One region of the Paraburkholderia bengalensis genome, then DNA from elsewhere that is predicted to be linked to it. Evidence: riboswitches for the same ligand, from Rfam matches in the RefSeq annotation. Region 1 holds a riboswitch; the other holds the start of a gene.

Region 1 (4,500 bases):
CGTCGCCCGCGTCCTTCACCGTGCCTGCCTCCGCGCCGCAGTCGTTCGCGCTGTCGCTCGGGTCGGCAGTCATCAGGCGGCAGAACACGAGCTTCATCGGCACGAGCTGACCCTTCGGCAACACGATCTCCGCGACATCGCTGGCGATGCCCGTCAGCAGCAGACGCGCCGCCGCGAGAGACGTTGCCGTCGCGCAACTTCCCGTCGTGTAGCCGCTGCGCAGCGGCGCGGGTTGTTCGGGGCTCTCGTTGCGCATCACGGTTTGCTGGTGTCGAGCAGCGTGATGGGAAGCGCGGCGCGCCACGTCTCGAAGCCGCCGAGCGGCTGCGCCTGCGCGAGCGCGATGCGCGTGAGCGTGCCGCCATGCCGCGCGCGCCATGCGGTGAGGGCCGCTTCGCCTTCAAGCGTGACGGCGTTCGCGACCAGGCGTCCGCCGCTTTTCAGCGCGTGCCAGCACGCGTCGAGCACGCCGTGCACCGTCACGCCGCCGCCGATGAAAATCGCATCGGGCGCGGGCAAGCCGTCCAGCGCATCGGGCGCATTGCCCGCGATCAATTGCAGGTTCGGCACGCCAAGCGCTTCGCGATTGTGTTCGATGAAGCGCTGCCGCTCGCTATTCGCTTCGATCGCGATTGCGCGGCACGCCGGGTGCGCGCGCATCCATTCGATGCCGATCGACCCGCACCCCGCGCCGACGTCCCACAGCAGTTCGCCCGGCGCAGGCGCGAGACGGCCTAGCGTGAGCGCGCGCACGTCGCGCTTGGTCAGCTGGCCGTCGTGGCGAAACGCGTCGTCGGGCAAGCCCGGCGTGAGCGCAAGGCGCGGCGCGGATGCATCGCGCGCGCATTCGAGCGCGATCACGTTCAGCGACGCCGTCCCGCCGATCTCCCACGAGTGGGCGCGCCCGTCGATCAGGCGTTCGGACGCGCTGCCCAGATGCTCCATCACGATCATGCGCGTCGCGCCGAAGCCGCATTGCGCGAGCCACGCGGCGACGGCGGCGGGCGTTGCGCCATCGGCGCTCAGCACGAACACGCGCGCGCCGTCGTGCAAATGCCGTTGCAACGCCGCGAGCGGCCGGCCGACCAGCGAGACCGTCGCGACATCCTGCAGCGGCCAGCCAAGGCGCGCCGCCGCGAGCGACACCGACGAAGGCGCGGGCAGCACGCGCAGTTCGTCGGTGCGAACGTGGCGCGCGAGCGTCGCGCCCACGCCGTAGAACATCGGGTCGCCGCTCGCCAGCACGCACACGGGCGTGTCGCGCCGCGCGAGCACGGGCGCGATGTCGAATGGCTGCGGCCACGGCTCGCGCGCGGCGGACAGGCACACGGGCAGCATCGCCAGATGCCGCGCGCCGCCGTAGATCACCCGCGCGTCGATCAACGCGCGCCGCGCCGCCTTTCCGAGGCCGGCAAAACCGTCGTCGCCCATTCCCACCACGGTCAGCCAGGCCGGCATGCGTCCATCCTCATTTGAATCTCGATAACGCCGCGGCAGCTTGTATTCAAAGGCCGCGGCATCGTTGTGCTGTTCGAAAAAAGGCATAATACCCGTTCGCCGGTGCCTTTCGGGGCCCAAGAGGGAACACAACACGGATCGCCGATGATTGTGGCTGCCCCCGCAACTGTATGCAGCAAGTCCACGCCAGCGCGCGCCCCGGGCATCGACTGGACCGCGGGCGTCGACGTGCTGCCAGCCAGATACCTGCCGGCCAACCAGTTCGTGCCAGCCACATCGGGCGGGGTGTACCGATGCCGTGCCGCTCTCATCCGAGACGCCCGGGCCGTCGCGCGACCCTAACCCGGTGATGTCTTGAGCCCAGCTTTCCGTTCGTCCGATGCCTGCATGCCGCGCCCTTCCGCCTGCCCGGGGCTGTTGCGCATCGTGCCCGCGCTCGACGGCGGCATCTGCCGCGTGAAGCTCGCGGGGGGCGCACTGGGCGCGTCGCAGGCTGATGCCATCGCCGACGCCATCGACGCGCACGCGTCGGGCGTCGTCGACGTGACCAATCGCGCGAACCTTCAGTTGCGCGGCGTGAAGCCGGGTCGCGAAGACGCGCTGATCGCCGCGCTGCTCGCGGCCGGGCTCGGCCCGCAGGCACACGCTCACGCGCTGGCCGACGACGTGCGCAACGTGATGATCAGTCCCGCCGCGGGCCGCGATGCGCACGCGCTGTTCGACACGGCTGGGCTTGCCGCTGAACTTCTCGCCCTGCTGCAAGGCGATGCGCGCTTCGCGGCGCTGTCGGCGAAATTCGCGCTGCTGCTCGACGGCGGCGAGCGTCTGATGATGCTCGATCATCCCCACGACATCTGGTTCTCCGCGCTGCGGCATCCCGCGCACGACAACGTGCTGGTCGGGTTCGGTCTCGCGGGCTGCCCGCCTGTCGACGCGCGGCACGCGGGCGCGCTGGCCGCCGTCGCGCCCGAACACATCGTGCCGTTGACGCAAGCACTCGTGCACACGTTTCTCGATCTCGCGCAGCCCGGCCACACGCGCATGCGCGATGTGCTCGCCACGCATGCCGCTGAAAGCGTGCTGGCGCAAGCCGCGCGCAAGACCAGCGTTCGGCTGCTACGCGACGCATACGTCGCGAACTGGCGCCGCGAGCCCGCCGACGCGTCACGCAGACTCGGCGCGCACGCGCAGCGCGACGCAACCCGCCTGCATTTGGGCGGGCAGCCTGCTTTGGGCCGCATGCGAAGCGCAACCTTGCGCGGACTCGCGAACATCGTGCGCAACAACGAAGGCGCGACGCTGCGCATGACGCCGTGGCAAGGCGTGCTGCTGACCGACATCGAGCCCGCAAACGTCGATGCGACGCTGCACGCACTCGCCGCCCTCGGCCTCGCCACGACGACATGCGATCCGCTGACTCGGGTGATCGCCTGCGCGGGTTCGACAGGCTGCGCGAAAAGCCTGGCGGACGTGAAAGCCGACGCAGCGACGCTCGCGCCGCACGTGCCCGGCCGCACGCAAGTGCATCTGAGCGGCTGCGCGCGATCGTGCGCGGCCGCGCATCGCGCGCCGTACACGCTGCTCGCCGTCGGCGGCGAACGCTATGACCTCTACCACACACAAGACCCGCGTGATCCCGCCGGCTTCGGCCGTCCCGTCGCGCGCGGCCTGACGATCGACGAAGCGGCGACGGCATTGAACGGGTCCGCGCCGCCCTCTTTTGATGAGCCATTCGATGCCTGAATACATCCGCGACGGACAGGAAATCTATCGCCAGTCGTTCGCGACGATACGCGCGGAAGCCGACCTCTCGCACATTCCCGCCGACCTCGAAAAGCTTGCCGTGCGCGTGATCCACGCGTGCGGCATGGTCGATATCGTCGGCGACCTGCGTTTTTCTGACGGCGCGGGCCAAGCCGGACGCCACGCGCTCGCGAACGGCGCGCCGATCCTCTGCGACGCGCGCATGGTCGCCGAAGGCATCACGCGCGCGCGCCTGCCCGCGAACAACGAAGTGATCTGCACGCTCGGCGACGCGCGCGTGCCCGCGCTGGCGCGCGAGCTGGGCAACACGCGCTCGGCCGTCGCGCTCGAGCTGTGGCGGCCGCATCTGGCGGGGAGCGTCGTCGTGATCGGCAACGCGCCCACCTCGCTCTTCTATCTGCTCGACATGCTCGACGCGGGCGCGCCGCGGCCGGCGCTGATTCTCGGCTTTCCCGTGGGCTTCGTCGGCGCGGCGGAGTCGAAGGCGCTGCTCGCCGCCGACAGCCGCGGCGTGCCGTTCGTCGCTGTGCACGGACGGCGCGGCGGCAGCGCGATGGCGGCGGCCGCCATCAACGCACTGGCCACGGAGGAAGAATAAATGGCCAAACAGAACGTCATGCGCGGACGGCTCTTTGGACTCGGCGTCGGTCCCGGCGACCCGGAACTGATCACCGTGAAGGCGCTGCGTCTGCTGAAATCGGCGCACGTGGTGGCGTATTTCGTCGCGAAGGGCAAGAAAGGCAACGCGTTTTCGATCATCGAATCGCATCTGTCGAGCGAGCAGGAACAATTGCCGCTCGTCTATCCCGTGACGACGGAAGCGCTCGAACCGCCGTTGTCGTATGAAGCGATCATTGCCGACTTCTACGATACAGCGGCCGAAGTGGTCGCGGCGCATCTCGACGCGGGACGCGACGTCGCCGTGATCTGCGAAGGCGACCCGTTCTTCTATGGCTCGTACATGTACCTGCACGACCGGCTCGCGAACCGGCTGTCGCCGCGCTTCGACGCCGAAGTCGTGCCCGGCGTCTGCTCGATGCTCGGCGGCGTCGCCGTGCTGGGCCAGCCGCTCGTCTACCGGAATCAGACGCTGTCGGTGCTGTCGGGCGTGCTGCCCGAAGACGAACTGAAGCGGCGTCTGGCCGATGCCGACGCTGCCGTCGTGATGAAGCTCGGCCGCAACTTCGACAAGGTGCGCCGTGTGCTCGACGAACTCGGGCTGGCGGATCGCGCGCTCTACGTCGAACGCGCGACGATGACGAACCAGCGCATCGTGCC
Region 2 (4,500 bases), on a different contig from region 1:
TGAGTTTTGCTTTTCGCGCTTCACGTTCTGGGCAGTGGGCGACGCGACGGCAAGCGTTCACGCTTTCATCCGCGCGCTCACGCGGCGGGCTTGGCCAACTGCTTCGTGATGAATGTCCACTCGGCTTGCGTGACGGGCGTGATCGACAGGCGGTTGCCCTTGGCGAGCACGCGCATGTCGGCGAGTTCGGGGTGTTCGCGCAATTCGGCGAGCGGTATCAGCGCGATCTTCTTCTTGAACACGACATCGACGAGCGTCCAGCGCGGCGTTTCCTGCGACGACTTCGCGTCGTAGTACGGGCTCTTCGAATCGAACTGCGTTGGGTCGGGATAGGGCGTCGAGCACACCTCGGCGATGCCTGCGATGCCCGGCTCAGGGCAGCTCGAGTGATAGAACAGCACGCCGTCGCCGATCTTCATGATGTCGCGCATGAAGTTACGCGCCTGATAATTGCGCACGCCTGTCCACGGTAGCGTGCGCTGCGGCGCATTCGCGAGATCGTCGATGCTCGCTTCGTCCGGTTCGGACTTCATCAGCCAGTAGCGCATGAGTCGATTGAACGTGAAGTGTGGGAATGATTCGTCGAGCAGTGCTGTGCGACAACCGTGCACGCAAAGAAAAACGGCATCGGATAAGTCCGATGCCGTTCGTATGGGTCCCCGCCTTAGCCGCTAGGCCGGCATCCTGAACCTGAGGTTCAGAATTGGTCGCAGTTAGCAGCACTTCGGGTACATCAGACTGAGTGACGCGCACGCCCGTGCTACAAATTTCCGCAACCGTGCATATAGCATTGGTTCAAGGAATATATGACCTTGGCGAACCAGGCAGGGAAGCTGAAAAACGTTTGCTCTACATCTACCACATGAACCTGACCGCAATGCAATCAAGCCCGTCAGAATTTTTTTACTGCACGCTGTACTGTTGAATCACAGTGCCCAGCTGCTCATTCATCTGGTGCATTGTACGCCGGATTTCTTCGGCGGGAAATGATTCTCCGTGTCGCACGCTGGCTTGCAGCCTAAGCAGTTCCGATGCCAGCGACAGCGCCGCCATCACGGCGATGCGGTCCTGACCGCGTACGTTGCTGCTGGCACGGATCTTCGTCATCTCGGCGTCCACGCGCGCCACCGCTTCGAGCAGCGCGGCTTCCGTTTCCGGCGAGCACGCGAGGCGATAGGGCTGGCCGAGGATCGACACTTCGATCTGCTTCGTGGTCATGCATTTTCTCCGTGGCGGGTCGCGTCGTTGTTCGCGTCGTGATTGGCCTGCGCGTGCTGCTCGGGCGCGAGGAGATCGAGTTGATTGTCAGGCTCGTGAGCGCGGGCGCGCGGCAATTTCTCGAGGATCGCGTTCAGACGCACCTGGGCGTCGTCGATCTTCGCAGACAGCGCATCGCGCTCCGCCTGCAATGCGTTGCGTTCTTCACGGGCCTGTTCGAGTTCTGCGCGGGTCGACTCGCATTCGGCGCGCGCTTGTGCGAGCTGTTCTTCGAGCGCGAGGCGAGCTTCGTTATAGCGCTGGCTGATCTCGATCAGCCGGCCAATGTTCTGTGACAGTGTTTCGAGTTCGGTGAGCATGTGCTGCGTCCTCTAAAGACATGGCATTCTAGCGCGGAATGTCGCACGCTCGGACATTTGTCTCGTTTCGAGACGTAACATTAGCGCCTTAATTCCGCAATATCCAGGTGCGTGCCCGCGTGGCACGCATTTTCGCCCCTAAAAAAGGGGCTTTTTCAACAGTCCGATGTTCGGGATGCATGCGATGTGCCGCGTTTCTTGACGCGTGCATCCGCCACTTCTACACTGGCGCCCACTCAGGTGCCCGCGCGCGGTATCGCGCCGCGCGCAGTTAAACGGGAAGCAGGGAGCGAAGTCCGCCCGGACGAGCCAACCTGCGCTGTCCTCGCAACGGTACAACGACCGCAGTTTCTGCAGGTCGACTCATGCACGCATCGAGCCAAGGTGTCGAACGTCGTGCGGCAAGCCACTGTGCGTCATGCGCGGGAAGGCGGGTCGGCCAGTCGTCAGCCCGGATACCGGCCGGAGGCCTGGAGCGCGTCGCTCCTTGACAGGCATCGGCCCACGAGGAGCGGGCCGCGCACAGGCCCACAGGACTTTCTCGATGCTCATCCCGATGCATGCCACGCGTCCGACTGCGCGTTTTGCCGCGCGTTTCTCCGCGTATTTCTCTGCGCATTTGATTGATTACGCCCGCGCCCCGCTCGCCGCGCTGGGCGTCCTTGCGTACGCTGCCAGCGCGATGCCGCTTGCCGCTCATGCCCAGTCGACCGCTCATGAGGCCGCTCATGAGGCCGCTCATGAGGCCGCTCACGAAGCCGCTCACGAAGCCGGCCCTCAGGGCCTATCCGCCACATCCGCGCAGCGATCGGACATGCTCCCGTCTGACGTAGACGCGCCGGCCAGCGCGTCCGTGCTGTCGCCTATTGTCGTGACGGCCGACCGTCGCGCGCAGCGTCTCGCCGATGCCATTGCGCAGACCACGCTCTTCGACGCACAGGACATTGCCGACACCACCGCGCGCGATCTGCCCGGCCTGCTGCAGTTAGCACCGGGCGCGCAGATCGTGCGCAACGGCGGCCCGGGCGCGACCTCGAGTCTGTTCCTGCGAGGCGCATCGGCGACGCAGTCGCTGGTGCTGATCGACGGCGTGCGCGTCGACTCGGTGAGCCAGGGCAACGCACAGCTCGAACAGATTCCGCTCGACCAGATCGATCATGTCGAAGTCGTGAACGGCAATGTGTCGGCGCTGTACGGCTCGGGCGCGATCGGCGGCGTCGTGCAAGTGTTCACGAGGAACGGCGGCAATCATCCGCCGCGTTTTCACTTCGACGTGGAGTACGGCAGCTATCACACGCAGCGCCAGGCGGCGGGTGTCGACGGCGCGCTCGACAAGGACGGCCGCACGACCTTCAGCATCACGCTCGCACGCGCGAAGACGGACGGCTTCTCGTCGATCGACCCCGCGCTCGCGAGCGTCAATCCCAATGCAAACGGCTACTTCAACGAGAGTGTGAGCGCGTCGCTGCGCCACAAGCTGACCGACGCGTGGGACGTCGGCGTGCGCTATTTCCAGTCGAACGGCACCGACAGCTTCGACGATCCGTTCGGTCTGCCCACCAATCTCAACAATCTGCACAGCAAGGTGCAGACGGCCTCGGTGTTCGCGAACGGCAAGCTCACCGATGCGTGGACCACGCGCTTGGTCGTCGCGGCGGGCAACGATCGCAGCAACACGGCGCTCAATGGCGACTATCTGTATCGCTACGATTCGGACAACCGTCAATACACGTGGCAGAACGATTTCACGATCGCACGCGATCACAAGCTGCAGCTCGGCTACGAGCATCTGGACCAGACGCTCGACTCGAACCAGTACAGCGCGCCCGATCGTCACGTGAATTCGGCGTTTGCGGGCTACACGGGGCGCCTCGGCGGCAGTCAGATCCAGGCGAACGTGCGGCGGGACCAGTACTCGGATTTCGGCGGGGCCAACAGTTACTATCTGGGCTATGGCTACGACTTCGACGAACACTGGAAGGTGACTGCAAGCTGGTCCGATGCGTTTCGCGCGCCGAGCTTCAATGATCTGTACTACCCGAGCAGCGGCAATCCGCTGATCCAGCCAGAGCAAAGTCACTCCGTCGAAGCCGCGCTGCAATACGCATCCGATGCATTGGGTCTCCTGAAGCTCACCGCTTTCCAGACGCGCTACACGAACCTGATCGACTACGTGCAGACCACGCCCGGCATCTATGTCGCACAGAACGTGGGGCATGCGAAAGTGCAGGGCATCGAAGGGTCGTGGGCGGGTCACGTCGGCAAGACGGACGTGCGCGCGGCGGTGACGTTCCAGAATCCCGTCGACGAAGACACGCACACCGAGCTGAACCGGCGCGCGCGCCGCTTTGCGTCGTTCACCGCGAACCGGTCCGTCGGCAAATGGCGCGTGGGCGGCGAGTGGCTCCTGAGCGGCGAGCGCGACGACAGCGGCGCGCCGCTCGGCGGATATGGCATCGTGAGTCTGTCGGCGCGCTACAACATCACGAAGGCATGGTACGTGGCCGCGCAAATCCAGAACCTGTTCGACAAGGACTATGAACTCGCCTACACGTACAACACGCCGCGGCGCGGCGCCTATCTCACGCTCGGCTGGCAGCAGCTGTAACGCGCGATGAACGGCTTCGCACAACGTCCGCGGGTGCCGCTCGCGCAAGGCATGAGCGCGAAGCGCGCGCTCGCGATCTGGGCGGCGCTCGGTGCGGCCGCGCTCGTCGTCTTCGTCGCGTCGCTGGCGCTGGGCAGCGTGAGCATCGCGCCGCTGCGCGTGTTGGACGCGTTGCTGCCGTCCCACGACACCTCCGCCGATCTCGCCGAGCAGATCGTTCGCACGCTGCGCCTGCCGCGCGCACTGGCGGGCTTCGGCTGCGGCGCGCTGCTTGCGCTCGCAGGCGCGCTGCTGCAGGTGTTGCTGCGCAACCCG

What was found. Region 1 has a riboswitch for cobalamin ahead of cobG (precorrin-3B synthase). Riboswitches for the same ligand answer to the same signal wherever they lie in the genome.
Region 2: another riboswitch for cobalamin. It lies ahead of H3V53_RS07060 (TonB-dependent receptor domain-containing protein); the one in region 1 lies ahead of cobG (precorrin-3B synthase).

What each region holds. Positions count from the first base shown of each region.
Region 1 is NZ_JACFYJ010000043.1:40,760-45,259, reverse strand. Features, by position in the region: gene H3V53_RS23730 (cobalt-precorrin-5B (C(1))-methyltransferase) at 1-256, opposite strand, end outside; gene cbiE (precorrin-6y C5,15-methyltransferase (decarboxylating) subunit CbiE) at 256-1,458, opposite strand; cobalamin riboswitch at 1,542-1,726, shown strand; gene cobG (precorrin-3B synthase) at 1,846-3,201, shown strand; gene H3V53_RS23715 (precorrin-8X methylmutase) at 3,194-3,820, shown strand; gene H3V53_RS23710 (precorrin-2 C(20)-methyltransferase) at 3,821-4,500, shown strand, end outside.
Region 2 is NZ_JACFYJ010000007.1:120,134-124,633, forward strand. Features, by position in the region: gene H3V53_RS07040 (EVE domain-containing protein) at 78-548, opposite strand; RNA gene ssrS (6S RNA) at 653-834, opposite strand; gene H3V53_RS07050 (cell division protein ZapA) at 904-1,218, opposite strand; gene H3V53_RS07055 (hypothetical protein) at 1,215-1,577, opposite strand; cobalamin riboswitch at 1,799-2,058, shown strand; gene H3V53_RS07060 (TonB-dependent receptor domain-containing protein) at 2,392-4,185, shown strand; gene H3V53_RS07065 (FecCD family ABC transporter permease) at 4,192-4,500, shown strand, end outside.